DNA from 2 places in the Leptolyngbya sp. CCY15150 genome. Region 2 is predicted to be linked to the other one. Evidence: predicted binding sites of a transcription regulator. Region 2 holds the regulator's gene; the other holds the start of a gene.

Region 1 (10,789 bases), on a different contig from region 2:
GATCGCGTCTTGATTACGGGGACGGTGAGTGAAGAGGGTGCGCCTAGTATCGATACAAGCGGTGCCATCTCTGAGACCAGCCGCACCAGGCGGGTTGTGGACGAAAGTGGTCAGATCCAAATTACCCATTCGGGCGGCCCTAACAATGTGCCCTTTACGGTGGGAAATGTGTCTGCCTTCAACGGCACGGCGTCTGATATTGTGGCCGGCCCGGTGACCCTCACCGGGGGGAGGGTCAATAGCGTATTTCCTGTGCCTGTGATTGGGGAAACGATCCGCACGTTTGATAACGCCAATGGCGATGAACGCATTCGCATTACTGGAGTGAACGAAGCGCCGATCCTGAGAAGGGATGCTAGATCGTTTGAGCGCGATCAGCCGGCCCGACGTATCCCTGGTGAAGTGGGGGATGTGCGGGTGCTGCCCGATAACAGTAACGTGGTCGCTACGTTGAATGAGGGGCAGATTGCCTTGCAGAGCATTGAGGAAGAGGCTGGTGTCAAGCCTGCTGTTCTTTATGTAGACTTCGTGCCCCAAACGTCAACGCTCCCCCATGACTTTAACTCGTTGGAAACAGCCGTGAGTGGGGATGTTGCCGATCATCTGGATCGCTTCATCGATGCGCCGCTACGGGTGACCTCGGAATCTAGTCCTGACGATATCTTAGAACTGCTGCTGGTGACCTCATCCGGGAATCCCATCCGGGTAGCGGTGCCTGGCGTCACGCGTAAACAGGTGCAAGATGCGGCCGACTCGATGCGCTTGGAGATCACCAATCCCCGCAGTCGTCCTCAGGACTACCTGCCGCCCTCTCAACAGCTTTACACCTGGTTGATTACGCCCATCTTGGCGGATCTGCAGGAGCAGGAGGTGGAAAATCTTGTCTTTGTCATGACCGCGGGATTGCGATCGCTCCCGGTGGCGGCGCTCCATGATGGCAATCAGTTTCTAGTGGAGACCTATAGTCTTGGCCTCATGCCCAGTCTCAGCCTCACGGATACCCGCTATGTGGATATTCGCAACATGTCGGTGCTGGCTATGGGAGCCTCGGAGTTCACCAATCAAGTGCCTTTGCCGGCCGTTCCGTTTGAAGTGCAGGGGATCACCGCAGAACTGTGGCGAGGACAGACCTTTTTGAATGAGGCGTTTACGTTAGACAACCTGCGCTTTCAGCGATCGCAAACCCCCTACGGCATCGTCCACCTAGCGACCCACGGCGAGTTTAAGCCGGGCAATCTCGCTAATTCCTATATTCAACTGTGGGATCGGCAGCTTAGCCTGAGCGATATTCGTCAACTGGGTCTCGACAGTCCGGCTACAGAACTCTTGGTGCTCAGCGCTTGCCGTACTGCCTTGGGAGATGAAACGGCGGAACTGGGCTTTGCTGGTTCGGCGGTGCAGGCTGGGGTGAAGTCGGTGTTGGCTAGCCTTTGGTATGTGAGCGATCGCGCCACCCTGGCCTTTATGCGGGAGTTTTACACCCAGCTACGCACGGCTCCGGTTAAATCCCATGCCTTGCAGGCTGCCCAACAGGCCATGCTCCGAGGCGATTGGCAGGTGGAACAAGGGCAGTTGGTTGATCGGAATGGCGATCGCCTGATCCTACCGCCTTCCTTGGTGTTTGACGGCAGTGGCAATGATCTGTCCCATCCTTTCTACTGGGCAGCCTTCACCATGGTGGGGAATCCTTGGTAGCCCCAGCGCTGAGGGATGATCGCCCCACCGCTATGGCGTGTTCTCAATAGTAGCGGTGCTAAACAGCACTTGACCATTGCGGACAGCAACCAGGTCAATTTCTAGGGGCCCAGGGGTGGAGATGGTGCTGGCAGCCACGGCGCGAATTTCAATGGGAACGCTGTATTGCCGGAGCTGCTGGAAGAAAGCGATCGCTGCCTCCGATCGCCCTCCGGCAATCGTGATCGTTTCAGCCAAAATCCCAGCCTGGCGGCCTTGAAAGCGGCTGGCGGAAATGAGCAATTCGTACTGTTCAACCAACTCGACGTTGCTTAGCTCCGATGGATTCACGGAAACCGTTGCGATCACGTCTCCTTGCTGAAAAATAACCCGGTTAAAGGCTGCAACCGCATAGACCTGAACACAGGCTTCTCCAGCCAAGACGCAGGGTTCACCCACCACATAGTTGCCAGCCGAAAAGATTCGGACAATATATTCGCGGCCGTCCTGAATTTGCTCCTTGATTTGCTCAACCTGCGCTACCGTGATCTGAATCACCTGCTCTTGCTCAGCGGCAAGAATATCTGGCAGAATGGCGCGGGTTGCCACGCGATTGGCTTCATTCAGCAAACGGTTGACCGCTTCACTGGCTAGGTCAGGGTTTTGCAAACGCACCCCGCTAGAAGCCAGGGGCTCGTTGCGCAAAAGAGCCACATTACCTTGGCGCAACCCCAGAAATTCTCGTTCTAGAGCGGCAATGTCGAGCTGAAGCTCGGCCTGTTCTTCTTCTAGGGCCGACAGACGGGTTTCTCGTTCGGCGATCGCTGCATCTCGCTGAGCGATCGCCGCATCCCGTTCTGCCAGCTCTAGCTCTCGATTGGCCAAAAGCTGGGCCCGTTCTTGCTGAATAATCTGAATTTCTGACTGCAGTTGCTCCGCCTGCTGGGAGGCCGTTGCCAACTGATCTTGGGCTTGGCGGAAATTAGTTTCTAGCTGATCTAGATTATTGCGAGTGCGCTCTAACTGCTGTTGGGTAAGCCGTTGGCGGGCGATCGCATCCCCCAGGGATTGGTTGATGTCTTGCAGCCGGGTTTCTGCCTGCCGCTGCTCATTCACCGATCGCTCTAACTCATCTTGAATCCGAGATTTTTCTGCCTGGGTTTCGTCTAATTCCTCTCCCGCCATGGCTAGATCGTCTTGAATTTTCTGGAGTTCAAACACCCCAGTCCGCAGCTGATCGCTGATTAAAAATAAGATGGCTAGGGTCGAGGCCGAGATTACACCACCGGTCAAAATAGTAATGACAGTGGCTGTCTGGCGGGGACGAAGGTTGAATAAACTCAGACGCGCTTTGCCCACGCGCATTCCAATGCGATCGCCCAATGTAGCAATGACACCGCCGAGTATCAAGATAGCCGTGATTAGAATCAGCCCGGTTGTCATTCCTGGTTCTAGCGCTCCTCATTCCGATGACCTGGGAACCCTAGAGAATCTGGTAGATGAGATGCGATCGCACTCCTCATGGGTTAACTGTGCTTATTGTAGTAACTTGTGCTGGTGAATCCAACGCTTGAGTTTAGCAAACTCCCCTCTCTTTACACAAACAAATGCGCTACCCGTTGTCGAGTAGCGCATTGGATCAACCTAGGTTGAAGGGGCGATCGCTGGTTGTGATCGCTGGTTGTGATCAGTGATGGTGATCCGCGATGGTGATCGCTGATAGTGATCAGTGACTGTGGCCAGCGATGGTGATCTGCGATCGCCCCATGGGTCGTCCCCTAGGAACCAGCCTAGGGGAAAGACCTGAGACCGTAGTCTTAGTAGTCGAAGTCGCCGCCCATGCCAGCGCCAGCGCCAGCGCCAGCCGCTTCTTTCGATTCGGGCTTGTCAACCACGATGCATTCGGTGGTCAGCACCATGCCAGCGATCGACGCGGCGTTTTGCAGAGCGGAACGGGTCACCTTGGCAGGATCCACGATTCCAGCTTCAAACATGTCAACGAATTCGTTGGATGCGGCGTTGTAGCCGATGTTGAAGTCTTTTTCCTTGACGCGCTCGGCAATCACAGCACCGTTTTGACCGGCGTTTTCAGCAATGCGCTTCAGGGGAGCGGTGAGCGCCCGAGCCACAATGCCTGCGCCGATTAGTTCTTCACCGCTGAGGGTGGTGCTAGCCCAGCTTTCTAGGTCAGGAACCAAGTGGGCCAGGGTGGTGCCGCCGCCGGGGACGATACCTTCTTCAACGGCTGCTTTGGTCGCGTTGATGGCATCTTCTAGACGCAGCTTCCGATCCTTCATTTCGGTTTCGGTGGCAGCACCGACCTTGATCACGGCCACACCGCCGGAGAGCTTAGCCAAGCGCTCTTGCAGTTTTTCGCGATCGTAGGAGGAATCGGTTTCGTCGATTTGACGACGGATTTGTTCACAGCGACCCTTCACAGCCACTTCGTTGCCTTCTGCAACAATGGTGGTGGTGTCTTTGGTGATGGTGATGCGGCGAGCTTTGCCGAGCATTTCCAGCTTGGCGTTGTCGAGCTTCAGACCAGCATCTTCGGTGATCAGTTGACCGCCGGTGAGCACGGCGATGTCTTCCAGCATGGCCTTACGGCGATCGCCGAAGCCAGGAGCCTTGACAGCAGCCACGTTCAGCACACCGCGTAGACGGTTGACCACCAGGGTTGCTAGGGCTTCTTTCTCGATGTCTTCTGCAATGATCAGCAGGGGACGACCGGAGCGAGCCACTTGCTCTAGCACGGGCACAAGGTCTTGCACCAAGGCAATTTTCTTGTCGGTGATCAAGATCATGGGCTCGTCCAGCACCGCTTCCATGCGCTCGGTGTCGGTGGCGAAGTAGGGAGAGATGTAGCCTTTTTCAAAGCGCATCCCTTCGGTGACTTCTAGCTCGGTGGTCATGGATTTCCCTTCTTCCAAGGAAATCACGCCTTCCTTACCAACGGTGTCCATGGCGCTGGCAATCATGCGACCCACTTCTTCATCGTTACCAGCAGAGATGGTACCGACTTGAGCGATCGCGTTGGAGTCTTCCACGGGGCGGGCTTGGTCAGCAATTTTTTCAACCAAGAATGCCGTAGCCCGATCGATACCGCGCTTCAGGGAAATAGCGTTGGTGCCGGCGGCTACGTTACGCAGACCTTCCTTAACCATGGCGTGGGCCAAGACGGTGGCGGTGGTGGTGCCGTCGCCAGCCGCATCATTGGTTTTGGACGCCGCTTGACGAATCAAGGACACACCGGTGTTTTCGATGTGGTCTTCTAGTTCGATTTCCTTGGCAATGGTGACACCATCGTTCACGATTTGAGGTGCGCCAAACTTCTTCTCTAGCACCACGTTGCGGCCCTTGGGCCCTAGGGTGACTGCCACTGCTTCGGCTAGAATGTCAATTCCGCGTTCGAGAGCACGACGAGCATTTTCGTTGTAAATGATGCGCTTAGCCATAGTGTTCGATGTCCTAGAAAGTTCTCAGTTTCAAGTGTTGAGTGATGTGTTGAAATGCAGGGATTGAGTGAGGTGCTAATTTGACCATGCGATCGCTTCGGAACCCAGGGATCGTCTAGCCCTCAAATCTCATGGCGTCTATACAACGACGGCCAAAATATCTTTTTCGGACAGGAGAACATACTCTTCGCCGCTGAGCTTGATGTCAGTGCCTGCGTACTTGGAGTAGAGGACTTTATCGCCGACTTTCACTTCGACTTCTTGGCGGGAGCCGTCATCATTGCGCCGACCGGGGCCAACGGCGGCAATTTCGCCCACCTGAGGCTTTTCTTTAGCGGTGTCTGGTAGCAAAATGCCACCAGCGGTCTTTTCTTCAGATGCGTTCACTTTTACAAAAACGCGATCGCCTAGGGGCTTAACGGTTGAAACGCTAAGGGATACTGCTGCCATAGGAATACTCTCCAACTTCGTCGGTGTAATAGAAAAAACTTAGAATTGCACGGTGTGCAAGGCATATAAGTTTTAACGGATGCTACGGCTCTCTCAGATCAACCTGGTTGATTGAGCAGTCGTAGCCACTGCGATCGCAACTCGTAGTGAAGCGAGGGCAGTGAGGAATGAGGGATTAGCACTCTCACCTCCTGAGTGCTAATTTAACGGACTGAGGTAGGCCTCCGCAACTTACTGATCAGTACGGTTTCCCGAACTGAAGCGGTCTTGAAGTTACCCATGGCTACGGTTAGGTTGCCGTTTGCAGCAGCCATAGGCCGGTGTAGGTGACCCCAGAGTCATCGGGCTGTACTAGGAGGAAATGTAGACCCTGGCTGGTTTGTAGGCGTTGTTGATAGGTCTGTCCGGCGGCGATCGCTTCGGGATCATCAAAGGTGGTGAGAATCCAGCGATCCACCAAACCAGCTTCGAGAATCAGTCCATCGGGAGCACCGGGTATGTAGTGGAGCGATACTGGATCGGCCTGCTCCAGCCAGCGGGCCAGGGCCATAGACTGCCGCCCCCCGTAAATCACGACACCGGGCACCATGGTGGTGGAGGCAAGTTTTAGGCTTTGGGGGGTTAAGGCTTCGGGCCAAACGCGAATGGGAATGGGGCGATCGCCAAACACTAGGTCGAGGTCACTGGCAGCGATCGCCGCAAAGCGCCAGCTTTCTCCCCAGAGGTTATCGGCCAGGGGCAGCGGCGGCGGGCGGTCGAGGGCGACGGGGTCGTAGGCTTCCCCGGTGTAGTTGGGCAGGTGGGGATAGTCTAGGGCCCGCTGTTCCAAAAGGGCGTGGAGCTGGGGGGTATGGCGGGTGGCTTCCACCGATAGGCCCAGACTCTGGCAAGCGGTTTCCAGCAGGCTAAGGGATTGGGGACGAAACACCTGGAGGCGATCGGGCTGGCCATGGAGATTGATGGCGGTGGTGATCTGCGCCGTCAGCCATGCGCTGCTGAGGGAAGGTTGGGGGCAAGCGGCGATCAGTAGAGCGCGATCGCCCTCACAGACCACAACTTCCCATAAAGGATTGCCCGCCTCATCCCGTAGGGGGCGACGATAAATGTCCGCTTGCCAAATTCTCACCGTCCTATGCCTCGCTATGCTGATTGCTGGGTTGACGGCCTCAGCCCTCAGGTATTGTAAATCGGTAGGAGGACATGGAAGATCGATCCTTCCCCGGGTCGGCTACGCACGGATACCGAACCGCCACAGTTGAGGGCCAGTTGCTGCACCATGGACAATCCTAGGCCGGGCCCAGACGACTGATCTTCTTGATGGCCCCGTAGGCGATAGAACGGCCGGAAAACTCGCGATAGCTCTGCCGGTGCAATTCCCACGCCGGTATCTTTAAATTCAAGCTGGATGTAGTCACCCTGCTGCTTGGCAGACACCCAGACCTCGCCGCCGGGGGGGGTAAATTTAATCGCATTATCCAGCAGGTTGATGACAATCTGGCTGAGCCATTTGTGCAAACAAGACACGGCGGGTAGATCGCTGGAAATGGTGTAGGCCAGCATCATGCCGCGTTCGCGGGCGAGGGGCTGATAGGTGCTGACGACGCCGGGCACCACGTCCGATAGACGAATCGGCTGCATCAGGGCATGGTCGGCATGGTCTTCTAGCTGCATCAGGTCTAAAACGCTGGTGATCAACGCACTCTGGCGATCGCATTCCTTGGTGAGCAGCTCCATGTAGCGCTGGCGCTGGGGCGGCCGTAGGTTGGGCGATTCCAGCAGGGTCAGGGCTGTCTTCATGGTGGTGAGGGGGGTGCGCATCTCCTGCCCCACGTTTTTGAGGAATTCATCTTTGATCCGCAGACGATTGGTTAAGCCTTCGCATTCGAGCTGGAGGGTGGCGACTTGCTCCGATAGTTTGCGATCGGCGGCGCTACGATGCCACAGCTCTTCCTGGTAAAACATCTGTCGACTGTAGAATTGTCCGAGCAGGGCTGGGCTGGGGGCGATCGCCTCCCCTTGGGTGAGGTTATCCCACTGCTCCAACAGCGCCTGACCCTCGGGGCTGGGTTCGCTGAGCTGTCCTGCCTGAATCGCCTGATGCACGCCGGAGAAGACCTGCTGAATCGTTTGGGGAATAAAGGAGCAAATGCAGAGGAGGGGGTGTTTCCGCCGACTGGGGTTACCCTCATCACTCAAAATTGCCGTGGTTTGGGGACGAATACTGGGAGGTGCCGGGTCAGGACTGGTGCTGGGACGGACGCTGCGCGGACGATGGGCCAGCAGCAGGACGGAAAATCGAGGCGATCGCACCATCAAAAAATATTCCCGTCGCAGTTGGCTATGGGCCGCTAGGGGGAGGGAGGTCGCCGAACAGATTGTAAACGGCGAGGGCAGGGGCTCGATAAAATGAATGTCTGAATCCGCGTCGGAGTCCCAGTCGAAGATGTTGGAGTCGCCGCTTACGGGGCGAGAGGGGGGGCGATCGCTCTCCTCAGGGGTATGGTAGGCAGATTGGGGATTTTTAAGAATATAGATAGCGCTGTCGGGATGGGCCGACCGTTGGTAGCGCTCGACTTCACTCGACCATGCATAGCCCCGAGGCAGCTTCATCCACAGCGTTGCGGGTTCTTGCGCCTCACTGAGCACATCCATGATCGCCGACAGCATCGACTTGAACGTGGTGGGACTGACCTGCAGGGGTTGGGAAACCTGCTCGATGCTGGCTGCTAGCTCATACAGAGACGAGTCTTGAAAACTGGATGCGTTCATAGATTCCAGTGAATGAATCAATTGGGCATGGCTACTCGGACGGATGCATGAACAAGGTCACAGTTCCTGGGGCCGCAAGGCAGAAGAACGAGGACAGAAAAACGAAAAGGAAGTCTAGGACACACCAGGTTTCCCGCCTCAGCACATAGGCGGGTTACTGATGCCTCAGAGTACTAGCCATCCGCCCTGTCAGTGATGTCACCAGTTCTGCCATGGAGTTACCTGTCGGCACGTTGATGAACTTTGTGGGCCATACACGCTCTGATCCAGTGCGATCGCTGACTTGTATACGTGACCTGAATCTGTGACCTGAATCTGTGAACCGTATGCGTAACCTATATGCGTGACCTATATCCGCATCGCCACGGTAACATTCCCATGGCTAAACGAACTCCGTAGGCTAGCTGTTGCATCTAGCGAGAGGATCACAACCATGATCCGTCCCGCCCGTGGGCCAAACTGACGATGCAGCGCCAAGCTACTTGAGGGCGATCGCTATCCTAGCGTTAGGATAGCGCTATCCTACTGAGTTACAAAGGACACATTCAGGGTATCCGATCCAGTGCTGGTGGTAAAGGTAGCCTGCCCCCCTGGAAATACTATGCGCTTTTTAGAATTTCATCATCTAGGCTGAAATCGACGGGGCTGCGATCGCCCCCATTCGCCAGGTAGTCGGTTTGGAAGGAATCTTTCAAGCCAGCGATTAGGTCATACTTCGGATGCCAGCCTAGGTCAGCTTGGGCGTGATGAATATCCGTAAAGAAATGCTGCACGCGCATGGGAAAGGCTTTCTTTTTGCCAAAGTCAAAGTCTTTGGGATTGTAATGGACGATCTGGAGCTGTTCGGGATCTTTGCCCGCCGCGATCGCACAGGCGCGGGCTAAGCCATCAAAGGTGACGTAGCGATCGCCGGAGATGTTGTAAATTTTACCAACGGCCTGCTGATTGCCCAAAACCTGGGTCATGGCCATAGCTAGATCGTACACGTGACCCAACTGGGTGAGATGCTGCCCATTGCCGGGGATAGGAACGGGGCGATCTCGCACAATGCGATCAAAAAACCAGGCTTCAAGGGGATTGTAGTTTTGGGGGCCGTAGATATAAACCGGACGCACTGAAGTAAACGGTACGGCTTGGGCAAATAAGGAGGCCTCGGTTTCAAACTTACCCTTGTGGCGACTGTTGGGATCAACCGTATCTCCCTCCAGATGGGGCATTTGATCGGATTTTTGGTAGACCCCTGCGGAACTCACGTAGACGAAATGCTGCACCTTGCCATTGAAAAGGTCAATCAACGGCTGGGTGTCGCGCTGCTCGCGGCCATTGTTGTCAAAAATGGCATCAAAGCGTTCATCACCAAGCTTTTGCTTTAGGTCATCCGCATCTTGGCGATCGCCATGGATCTGGGCTACGCCCTCAACCGGAGCGGGCCGATTGCCTCGGTTAAACAGCACCACCTCATGCCCCTGCTCAACCAAAAGCTGTGTGAGGTACACACCAATGAAGCGGGTGCCACCCATGACTAAAATTCGCATATACCTATCCCTTGGATCTCTCAACTGATTGATCTATCGCCCTAATTGTACCGAAAAGGGGATCTGCCATTTCTGAGGAGTTTTCCATCCTCGGCTGAACTGACCCTCATTTCTTCGTTACACTTATTTACAGTAAACCGTGAATCGATGAATTTCTGCTAAGCAATCCCATGACAGATACCCTGACTAAGCTGGCTTATCAAACGTTTCAGCAAGGCAAGAGCGCATTTGGTTTAGCCCATAAGACCCTGAGCAGTCAAATGCTCAGCTTTTTTTCTCCTCTCGAAGACCGCCAAACCGATTCCTTGCCCGCAGATATTCTGGCTCTGCTTCATCAGCGACTCAACGTTTTACTGGAGACGGATTGGCATGATGCAGAGCAGGGTGTGTATCCGGTCGAGCTGCTGTTTGATAATCCCTGGGATGATTTTTTCCGGTTCTATCCCCTGTTAGTGATGGATATGCCCATCATCTGGGAGCGGGCTAAGCAAAAACGTCATCAAGACTTTGACACGACGATCAATACCGAGGCCTATCCCAGCTACTATTTGCAGAATTTTCACCATCAAACCAATGGCTATCTCAGCGATCTTTCTGCTAACCTCTATGACCTGCAGGTAGAAATTCTCTTCAATGGCTCCGCCGATGCCATGCGGCGGCGAGTCCTGGCACCGTTGAAACAGGGGCTGGCGGCGTTTAGCACCGTGCTGCCCAGCCAACTGCGAGTTCTGGATGTGGCTTGCGGAACCGGGAGAACGCTGCGGTTTGTGCGCGGCACTTTCCCCCAAGCTTCACTCTATGGAACAGATTTGTCGCCTGCCTATCTCCGCAAGGCTAATCAACATCTATCTCAACTGCCGGGCGAGCTGCCCCAATTGGCCCAGGCAAATGCAGAAGCACTGCCCT
Region 2 (10,789 bases):
AGCTTCACCCTGGGTTTGACGCCATGTTCTGCATTGCTAAACTCATGGAAATGCTCACCCTCCAGGATCGCTCCCTCGGGCAAATCCGCGCCGACCTCCCCCGCGTCTGCCATCGATCGATTACCGTGCGCTGCCCTTGGACGGTGAAGGGAGCTCTGATGCGTCGCTTAGTCGAAAGCCATCCTGCAGAGACTTTAGATTTAACCGATGGCGTGAAAATTCTCAATTCCCAGCAGCCCGATAGCTGGATTCTCATCTTGCCTGACGCTGGGGAACCCCTCGTACACCTGGCAGCCAACAGCAACGATCGCGGCTGGGTAGACGAAACCTTGCGGGAGTATCGCTCCTATGTCCAAGATTTTGTTAATCATGAGTTGGGCATGGAAGAATTAGATCACGATCAAAGTTTAGAAAGTGTATTACTGTAGCTGCTGAGGGAAACCTAGAAGCGATCGCCACTCACTGCTTCAGCAGGGTGCTTGTAATCTTGAGGACGAAGGAATGAATAACTTTATTTTGATGGCGGAAATTGTCAAAGATCCTGAATTGCGCTATACCCCAGACGGGCAAACCGCGATCGCAGAATTGGTCGTGCAATTTCCGGGGCTCCGCGATAACGACCCCATGGAAACCATTAAGGCTGTGGGCTGGGGCAACTTGGCTCAGAGCATCCAGGCTCAATATCACCAGGGCGATCGCGTTGTCCTCGAAGGACGGTTGGGCATGAATACCGTCGAGCGTCCTGAAGGTTTTAAGGAAAAGCTGGCCGAGATGACCATTCAGCGCATTTACCCCCTCGGCGCGGATACCCTACTAACCACCTCGATCCAAACGAGTTCCGACGCAGCATCCAGCTCATCGCCTGCGACACCGGCCCCTCGCCCCGTTGCCGCGCCCCCCGTTGCCCATACAGCCCCAGCTCCCTACGCGCCCCCTGCGGCTCCGCCAGCCCCGGCCTATCAACCCCCGGCCTATCAGCCTCCCGCTGACCCCGAACCTAACTACGACGACATTCCCTTCTAGCCCTGGTTAGCTGCCCCATCGTTTCCCCTCATCCCCCAACCCCTTCTCCCACAAGGGGAGAAGGGGAGTCAGAGAGTGTGGTATTAGGTGCTTTCACAGATTCTCTAGCGCCCTGGAAGACGGTTGGGATGAGGGTCTTCAGGCTAAGTGCATAGAACATTTGGTGCAGCGGTGTCCTCTGGGATGCCGCTGTTGGCGTTTGAGATCTGAATCGATAAGATGCTCGATATGAATCCTCGTTATGGATCATTGATCACGGATTTTGCCAAACTTTGCTAGGTTAATGGGTAAGAGATTTTAGATTTTCATAACAACTCACGTTAACGATTCATGTTTGCCCAATCCTACGAGCCCTTGCCTCAGATCAGCGTAGAAGACTTTGCGGAGTATCTCGCCCAGCGGCAAGACCATCCAGGGGTCGTCGCGCCCCTCCAGTTACTTGACGTGCGGGAGCCTCAAGAGGTAGCGATCGCTCATCTAGAGGGCTTTGTGAATTTACCCTTGAGTCAGTTTGAAGCTTGGTCTGGCCAAGTTCTAGCGCAGCTTGACCCAGACACAGAGACCATTGTCATGTGTCATCACGGGATACGATCGGCACATATGTGTCAGTGGTTGGCACATCAAGGCTTCACGCACGTCAAGAACCTAGCAGGGGGCATTGCCGCCTACGCGATCCGCGTCGATCCCAGTATTCCCCAGTATTAACCTGATGGAATTTAGGATCCCCCGTAGTTCTTGCTACGATCGCGGTGTCATTGAGAACGCTACAGTCTTACGTAGCATCTCTATCCATTTTTGTTTTCACTTAGCTTTAAGATTTTATCGGCTATGCATATTAAGCTAAGCGATCGCCAACAGCAGGTTCTTTGGGCCACCGTGCGTCACTATGTGGCAACGGCCAAGCCGGTTGGATCTGGGGCGTTAATTGAAGAATTTAATCTCAACGTCAGTTCGGCGACGGTGCGCAATGCCATGGGGCGGTTGGAGAAGGCAGGTTTGCTTTATCAACCCCACACCTCTGCCGGCCGGGTGCCGTCGGATTCCGGCTATCGCATCTATGTCGATCATTTGATTAAGCCATCCGACACGATCGCCCGTCAGGTAGATCAACTCCTGTCCGATCAGCTACAGGCAGAAACCTACAGCGTGGATGTCCTACTGCGCCATGCGGCCCAGATTTTGTCGAACATCAGTGGCTACATTGCCCTGGTTACCCTACCCCAGTCGCGCACGGCCCATCTGCGCCACGTGCAGCTCGTGCAGGTGGATACGCGGCGGATCATGCTGGTGGTGGTGCTCGATTGCTACGAAACCCAGTCGGTGTTGATCACCCTGCCGCAGTTAGACACGCCCACCGATCCAGAAAGCCTTGACCGGGAGTTGCAAATTCTCTCCAATTTCCTGACCCAGCAACTGCGAGAGCGATCGCTGAGTGACTTGTCTACCCTAGACTGGACAGAACTGGGACGGGAGTTTGAACAGTATGCCAGCCTGTTGCAACAATCCCTAAACCAGCTCAGCCGTCGTAGCCAAACTCCCATACCCACCCAGATTTTGGTCAGCGGCGTGGCGGAAGTGCTGCGGCGACAGCCAGAATTTTCTGAGTTGCAACAAGTGCAGACGTTGATGCAGCTTTTAGAAGAGGAGCAAGATCAGCTTTGGCCGCTGATTTTTGAAACGACGGATCCGGGAACGCCGCGCAAACGGGTGGTGGTGCGCATTGGTTCAGAAAATCCCATTAAGCCCATGAATGCCTGTGCCTTGGTTTCTGCGACCTATCAACGGGATAATGTGCCCGTGGGCAGTGTTGGCATGTTGGGGCCCACGCGCATGGTCTACGAAGATGCGATCGCCTTGGTGGAAGCGGCGGCGGATCATTTATCGGATGTCATGAGCCAGGCTACCTAACCGGTGGACGCCATTCCATGAAGCGAAGGTACCGGGTTTCAACTCCGCTCACCCCTCGTCTCATCCGGATGTGAGCATAGAGCACCGTCGAAATGCTCACCCACAGGTACGTCCTCCTACTGACACCTACTACCCCTACAATCAGAGAGTTCCATGGTTGATAGAGAATCCCCAGTGATGGCCGGGTTACTCGGCGTTTGTGTGGCTGATGCCCTCGGCGTCCCCGTGGAGTTCACCAGTCGGGCAGAGCGGCGACAGGATCCAGTGACCGATATGCGCGGCTATGGCACCTGGAACCAGCCACCGGGCACCTGGTCAGACGATAGTTCGCTGATGCTGTGCTTGGCAGAAAGCCTATGCACTGGGTTTGATCCGGAGGATATCGGCGATCGCTTTCGGCGTTGGTATGAAGATGCCTACTGGACGCCCCACGGCAATGTTTTTGATATTGGTGGTACCACTCAGCAAGCGATCGCTCAGCTGCAGCGCGGTGTACCGGCAGTTGAGGCTGGGGGCAAGAGTGAGAGCAACAATGGCAATGGCTCGTTGATGCGCATTTTGCCGATGGCCTTCTGTGCCTCACGGTGGGAATTAGCGCAGGTGATTCAGCAGACCCATGCGGTGTCTTGTATTACCCATGCCCATCCGCGATCGCAAATCGCCTGTGGCCTATACATCAGCATTGCGGTGCGGCTGCTACAGGGCGATGATCTAGCGACGGCCTACCAGACGGGCGTGCAGCAGGTGACGTCGTTCTACCAAGTGCCGCCCTTTGTGGCAGAGTGGCCAGAGTTTGCCCGGATCGCGACGGGTCAGATTGACCAGTTGCCTGAAGATGCCATCACCTCTGGAGGCTATGTCATTCACACCCTGGAAGCATCTCTCTGGTGTCTATTAACCACTCAATCCTATCGGGATGCGGTGCTGAAGGCGGTGAATTTGGGGGGCGATACGGATACGACAGCGGCGGTGACCGGCGGACTGGCAGGGTTGGCCTATGGTCTGGCGGGATTGCCTAGGGAGTGGCTGGGGGCGATCGCTCGCTATGACGATATTGTGGATTTGGCGAAGCGGCTGGAGCAAGCTTGGCCTGTTGGAGGCTAGGGCAGGACTGGATCGGCCGCATAGAGTACGTCTTCTTGCTGGATCGTATAGGTGGGATCGACCCAGGCGATCGCTGCCCTGGTCACCACTCCGTTCTCCAGGGTTACCAACGACATATTGCGTAGCCAGCCCGAGTCTGTGGCAACGATCCGGGGCACGCTGGCGGCATTGAGATAAACGGTGTTGTCCTGCTGCACCAACCGTTCGCGCAACCGTTTTTTGGTATGGCGTAGGCTGTGGTGCATATGCCCAAAGGTGACCAGGGGAACAGATTTACCCCATTGCTTAGCCTGGGCGATCGCTCCGGTAAAATCCGGGTCACCATAGTCGCCGCCCATGGGCAGCCAATCACGACCACAGGGCGATTCAGGGCGATCGCCTAATCCTGCTGGGCCGCAGTGACCTATAAAAATGACCACCTCTTCACTGGTTTGCTGGGTGGCCGCTCCAATTTTTTCGATGGAAGCGGCAAAACTTTCCACGCCGTAGCGATCGCGATAGAAAGACTTGTTGCGCCAGTCTGGGCCACCCCAGCTAAAGGGTCGGCTACCGACAATGCTCAGCCCTAAGTCTGGAAAGTCGAGCTTGCCATAGCCCACGTGGGCCGCGCCTAAAAGATCAAGCTGTTGCTGCACCCGATCTTCAAGCTTGCGATCGTAGGGACATTTGCGCCGCCCCCAAGCTGTGGCCGTATGCCAAGCATCATGGTTCCCCAAAATGACCGCCTTGGGCAAGGCCATCTCCGCCACCGACCGCACCACAGATACAGCTTCGTTGCCAAAGTCGCCGACCAGCAGCACCAGATCAACCCCGAGGTGGCGCAGGGCTTGTTCGTCGTGGATGTCCCATTGATCATGGACATCGCCAATGACCGCGAGGGTGAGCGATCGCCCCTTATTCGGCAAGGGCGATCGGGAGAGGGGAGGCGTTAGAGAGTCAGTCATTCACTTGCTTAGCACAGTGGGCATGGCGGCATTCCCTCACCGCCGCGCGGGCTAGAGAACTGCGCCATTCCTATCCTAACCTTCCCCCTTGGCATCTCAGGCAGTCTTGCCTTAATAGGCAGGTTCGCTGCGCATGGACTTGGCCTTGGATTTCGCCCGAGCGGCGCTCTTTTTCAGGGCATCTAGGCGAGATTGATATTTACGGCGAGCGCGTTTTTTCGGCGTTTGCTCCACCAACACCTTGAGGGCGCTTCCCAGGCTCTTGTAGGCATTGGGCAGGGTATAGCCAAACCGAGTGGCCAGGGCGATCGCTTTTTCATCGGCATCAATGGCTTCCCGCAACACCTTACTGCCGTTGTTGCGTTGATAGAGACGGAATCCTGAGAAGCCGCAGAGCGCTAGGGCTAGGACAAGGAGGAGGCCATCCTGCACCCACAGTTCTCCCACCGCACCCCCAAGACCAATGGCAAGGGCCGCCATTTCCCAGCCATCCCGAGGAATGGTGTCGTTTTGGATGCGGGCAACTTCATGCCAAAACAGTAAATTACGCTGATCAATGGCTAGGGCATCCCACTTTTCTAAGTCGATCTGCACCTCAACCTGATCTTTACCAATTTCTTCGGAGGTGATCAGCGGTGGTGTCACATCAATGGCGGCTTCAACGGTGACCCAACTCCGCAGCTCAGGGGGGAGGAGGCCTTTGAGGCGACGTAACTCGCTTAGATCTGACCGGGCAGTGGAACTGGCAAATGAGGTCATATACCTAACCTTCGACTATGAGATAACCGGGTTCGGTGTGCATCATAACGATCGCACCTTACCCCAACTGTAGCCCTGCATACGAGACGAGGATTCCTGCCAACGTTCAGGAGCATCTGGGGAGCGATCGCCCTCACCCTATGTCTATCCTATCGTATGAACTCGCCACTCAGGAGGGCGACGGCGCTGGAGCGTTTGGCCGCAGGGCTTGCCGGAGATCGTCGGCTTGCCGGAAGGCCTGCTGGGCGGCATCTTCCTGACCGGCAAAGCGCAGGGCAGAGCCGCGGCCTGTCCAGGCTTGAATGCTCTTGGGATCCAGAGCGATCGCGTAGTCATAGGCAGCGATCGCCTCGGCATGACGGTTGAGGGATAGCAACACCATGCCCTGAATGTGCCATCCCTCAAGGGACGTGGGATCGAGGTTGAGCACCTCCTGGGTTGTGGCTAGGGCTGCGTCGAACTGACCCAAGCGCCACAGGACGCGACTGCGTTGGGTCAACAGATCCAGTTTCAGGGAACGGGACGGGTTGTGGCTGAGCGCTTGGTCATAGGCAGCGATCGCTTCTGCTTCCTGCCCGGTCAGGCTAAGAATCTGCCCCTGCTGTAACCAAAGATCGGGGGATTGGGGCTGAACCTCTAGGGCTTGGCTGATGGCCGCTAGGGCCTCTCCCGTCCGCCCCAACTGCCCCAGAGCCACGGCTCGATGGCCCCAGGCTGGCCCATGGCTGGGCTGGTGGCTGATCACCTGATCGGCAGCAGCGATCGCTTCCTCGTAGCGCTGCAGACCGACATAGGCTTGGGCCTGGGCCGTCCAGGCCTCGGTGATGTCCTGATCACCCCATTGCCCATCGCCCTGCAGGGACTGCTCAACGGCCACCAAGGCGGACTGCGGCTGGTCGAGACGATTCAGCACCGTGGCCTGATGCAGCCAGGCCAGGGAAGACTTGGGAGCTAGCTGGGTGGCTTGCTGGAGAGAGATGAGGGCCGCATCGAACCGATCCAAGCGTTCTAGGAGCAAGCCGCGATGCGTCCATAACGACGCCTGACCGGGTTCGAGGGCGATCGCTTGGTCGTAGGCGGCAAGGGCATCGGTGGGACGTTCAAGCTGAGTGAGCACCAACCCGCGATGGTACCAAGCCAAGGCGGGGGAGGTATCGCCCCACTGGCGATCCAGCTCCAGGGCGCGATCGCAGGAGGCTAAGGCCGTTTCGGTTTGCCCCAGCCCCAGCTCCCCTCGACAGCGATAGGTCAAGGCTAGGGAATGGTCGGGGTCTTGGGCCAGGATCTGATTAAAGTCGGCGATCGCTTGGTCGTAATCGCCTGCTTGTAAATAGAGTAAACCTCGATGTTGGTAGGCCAACGCTGGGGAGCGATCGCCCCACTCTTGATTCAGTTCCAAAGCGCGATCGCAGTCCCGCACAGCGCTGATCACATTGCCATGGCGGGCATAGGCACTGCAGCGATCGGTGAGCACCTGAGACGAGTTCGGCTCATGGTGCAGCACATAGGTGAGGGCAGCGATCGCTTCTGGATAACGCCCCAAGGACATCAGCAGTCGCCCGCGACTCAGCCAGGCTTCGGCATTGCGCGGATTGATGGAGATGGCGCGATCGCAGGTGGCCAAGGCCTGACCATAGTCACCCTGATCGATCAAGGCCTGACAGTCCTCTAGCCAGCCGACAAAAGATTGGGAATCCCGATCTGCCAAGGGCTGGGGCGCTTGGGAGAGTTCCACTACCGGCGTAGTGGAGGGCAGGAAAGGCCCATCGGGCACCTCCGGCAGGGGTGGCAAACTGGGCAGGGCAACGGCCTGCAAGGTGGGCGCTTCTCCGCAGGAGTCTTTGCAAGGAGCTAGGCTCGTGGGCGTAGCGGCGACCCGCACGGTGGGCAGGGCCTGCACCGCTGCATCCATACCCGACGTAGCCGCAGCCAAGACCACGGTTTCCGACCCTGGTAGTTCTACACCATCGGCACTATCGGCCCCCAAAGGCTCCACCGCCACCCACTGGTGATCCAACAAGCGACGCTGCTCAAAATGCAGGTGGGGCCCAGTGGAATTACCCGTACTGCCCACCTGCCCCAGCAAGGCACCACCCTCAACGCGCTGCCCTGGCTCCACCACAATCTTAGACAAGTGGGCATAGAGCGTCTGCTGGGAAGAGCCGTGGTCTACCACCACCGTCAGCCCATAGCCTCCCATCCAGCCCGCCGACTGCACCTGTCCGGCTGCCGCAGCTAACACGGGTGTACCCTCCGGTGCGCCAAAGTCTACGCCGTCATGGAAGCGGCGATCGCCCGAGATGGGGTGAATCCGCCAACCAAACGACGAGGTAACCGGCGCGTCGATGGACAAGGGAAATCGCCAGGTTCCTGCCGCCAGACGCCCAAGGGGAGAGGTGGGGGCGATCGCTCCTGATCCATTGGCCTTAGCAGCGGGATAGAGAACTTTGGTAGTGGTGAATTTGGGAAAAGGGCAATCGGCTGCCGAACCGTTATCCCGCCGATTGCGCTGCAGACGTTCCGCCATGCGCTGGGCCAGGCTAGGAATGGGTACCGCCTGAGGCGATCGCCCGCAGGTATTTTGGGTGCGCACCATGGGTTCCGAGTCGGGGACGCGATCGCCCCCATGGGCCACAACCTTAGCCAAACCACTGCCCTGCCGCCACTGATCCACCGGTTGGGTTGCAGGCATGGCCACAGGGCGATCGTAGGATGAAACAACCGGAGCGGGTTCCGAGACCGGCAACGGGGCCGGCGGTTCCTTGGGTTCCTCAACAGTCGGGAGGGGCGATCGCTCCTGCCGATCCTGGATGGGCTCATCCTCCACAGGATCCTCTACCTCAACCGCCGGCTCCTCAGCCTGCTCCTGAACCTCCGCCTCCAGCTTCTCCACGGGGGAAAATTCTTGATACACCTCTCCCTCAGGGGGCACGATCCCCGTTCCCATCGACTCGAACTCTGATGTCTGCCCCGGATAAACGGGAACGGGCTCTGGGGGAGCCTCTGGTACGCTCTGACCGTGGGCCGTTGCCCCTTGTCCTACGCCCCAAGCGATCGCGGTCAACGTGCAAGCCGTAACCTGTGAAGCACGCATATCCTCGTCTATCTCCGATGCAAGCTGCTTCCTTCCTACATTCCATGCAGCTCATGATCAGGATGAGAGAGCAGAAGACCCTCACCCCAAACCCATCTCCCAGAACGGTAGAGGGGCTTTGAAAGCAACCCATTCTCTGCACTCTTGCTCCCCTTCTACCCTTGTGGGAGAAGGGGCTGGGGGATGAGGGGGAAAGGGTGGCGCAGCTTATCAAGGGCGATCGCTCCCGAACAAACGCAACTCCAAGACCCTCACCCCAAACTCCTTTCCCAGGTCGGTAGAGGGGCTTTGAAAACCCTACACCGGACGGGTGAATTTCAGTTTAATGCCGCCGCTATTGCCCAGCTTGCCACCATTGCCGATGATGCTGATCTGACCCTCGGCACTAATATCCACCGACAATTCCACTTCATCGAGGCGCAATCCCGTGGTGGTCTCCGCTTGGCTGAAGAGGTCATTGACGATCGCCAGCATACTTTCCATCTGAGTTTTCACAAGCTGAGCATCAATCGATACCCGCTTGCGGCGCGTGACGGTGGTGGTTTGCTCCACGGTGTCGACTGGATCAAAGCCGCCTCCCGTATCCCGCCGACCCGATCGCTGCCCTTCAATGATCACGGTTTCGTCGATGTCTTCAATCTCGGTCAAAATCCAAAGCTGATCGCCGTCTGCCATGGTCTATCGCCTCGTTTTACCCATCATTATTTCAGATCCCGATCGGGGACAATCAAATCTAACTCGTCAGCAGTAGCGCTCTTCTACATCACCCAAATCGCAAAAAAAATCGATCGCGCACAGCGCGAAACCATGAAGAAGTGTAAAGGGAAAGAGTTAAAAAGTGTAAAGGGCTATGAAAGAGCCCACGCCGAGGAGACGACAACCCGAAACCCGACGTAGTTGTACCTGCCGCCCGGACCGAACCAACCACGATTCGCCGAGCGGCAGTTCCTCGGATTGCCGCTCCACGAACCGCCCCGCAGCACTCTCAAAGCATTATCGCCACCCGCCACCCAAGCACTGCCGTCAGTTGGAGCATCTTGATACGTATCATGCCAGTGATCGAGGCACCACTCCCAAACATTGCCATGCATATCGTACAGGCCAAAGGCGTTAGCCGGGAAGCTGCCGACCTCGGTTGTTTCTTCTCGATAGATTCCCGTCGAACCATTGCTATAGGTATAGTTGCCGTTATAATTCGCTAAATCTGTGGTGATCGTTGGGCCAACATAAAATGGCGTTGTAGTCCCAGCCCGACAGGCATATTCCCACTCGGCTTCACTGGGCAGGCGATACTCTCGCTCCGTATGCTTTGACAGTCTCTGGCAAAATTCCACCGCATCATACCAGCTCACTTTCTCCACCGGGCGATTGTCCCCCTTAAAGCTGGCTGGATCGACATCAAGATCACGTTCGATCCTAGGCAGGGCTGAGACAGTACGCCATTGACTCTGGGTCACGGGATATTTGCCCATCCAAAAGGACGCAATAGTGACTGAATGCTGGGGCTGTTCGTCCTTGTATCCCTCACCATCAGGAGAACCCATAGTAAACGTACCGCTAGGCATCAACATCAGATCTAGCGTCACCCCTTGACCTAACGATTCTTGACGGTACTCAGTGCGACCCTGACGAGTCTGGCGGACTAGCTTAGTTCCCAAGCCAAACAATCCTGGAGCAATTTCGAGCGTTGCTACCTCAAATTCAACCACGGGGGTAGAAGCACGCTCTTGGCTACGCTGTCCGGCTACTGAGGAAGTTGGCTTGGGAGAACTGAATTCACGAACCCGCTTTAGAGCAATTCGCTCTAGTGCAGTAATAGCTTGAAGATCTGCCCTTGATGCTCCCAGCACCCGAATCCAAAGCTGTTTCGCCAAGTCAAGCTGATTATTCAGCTCCGCATCCTGCGCTTCCGATTTCAGCGTCAGCACATCCTGCACCGTCGCCTGCTCTGGCAGCA

What was found. Region 2 encodes HrcA, which represses chaperone genes, less so after heat shock. Its sites were predicted from a motif close to ANTTAGCACTCNNNANTNNNGAGTGCTAANT; they were not measured.
Region 1: a site for HrcA is predicted at 5,753-5,783, ahead of groES (co-chaperone GroES). Genes of this name have one in related genera too.

Annotation. Positions count from the first base shown of each region.
Region 1 is NZ_JACSWB010000172.1:64,540-75,328, forward strand. Features, by position in the region: gene JUJ53_RS11300 (CHAT domain-containing protein) at 1-1,695, shown strand, start outside; gene JUJ53_RS11305 (DUF3084 domain-containing protein) at 1,726-3,117, opposite strand; gene groL (chaperonin GroEL) at 3,492-5,129, opposite strand; gene groES (co-chaperone GroES) at 5,268-5,579, opposite strand; gene JUJ53_RS11320 (Tab2/Atab2 family RNA-binding protein) at 5,869-6,705, opposite strand; gene JUJ53_RS11325 (ATP-binding protein) at 6,753-8,348, opposite strand; gene JUJ53_RS11330 (NAD-dependent epimerase/dehydratase family protein) at 8,948-9,883, opposite strand; gene JUJ53_RS11335 (class I SAM-dependent methyltransferase) at 10,054-10,789, shown strand, end outside.
Region 2 is NZ_JACSWB010000157.1:10,369-21,157, reverse strand. Features, by position in the region: gene JUJ53_RS07715 (mannose-1-phosphate guanyltransferase) at 1-428, shown strand, start outside; gene JUJ53_RS07710 (single-stranded DNA-binding protein) at 502-1,023, shown strand; gene JUJ53_RS07705 (rhodanese-like domain-containing protein) at 1,354-1,728, shown strand; gene hrcA (heat-inducible transcriptional repressor HrcA) at 1,852-2,931, shown strand; gene JUJ53_RS07695 (ADP-ribosylglycohydrolase family protein) at 3,085-4,035, shown strand; gene JUJ53_RS07690 (TIGR04168 family protein) at 4,032-4,979, opposite strand; gene JUJ53_RS07685 (DUF3318 domain-containing protein) at 5,091-5,738, opposite strand; gene JUJ53_RS07680 (tetratricopeptide repeat protein) at 5,908-8,832, opposite strand; gene JUJ53_RS07675 (hypothetical protein) at 9,130-9,507, opposite strand; gene JUJ53_RS25455 (SUMF1/EgtB/PvdO family nonheme iron enzyme) at 9,681-10,789, opposite strand, start outside.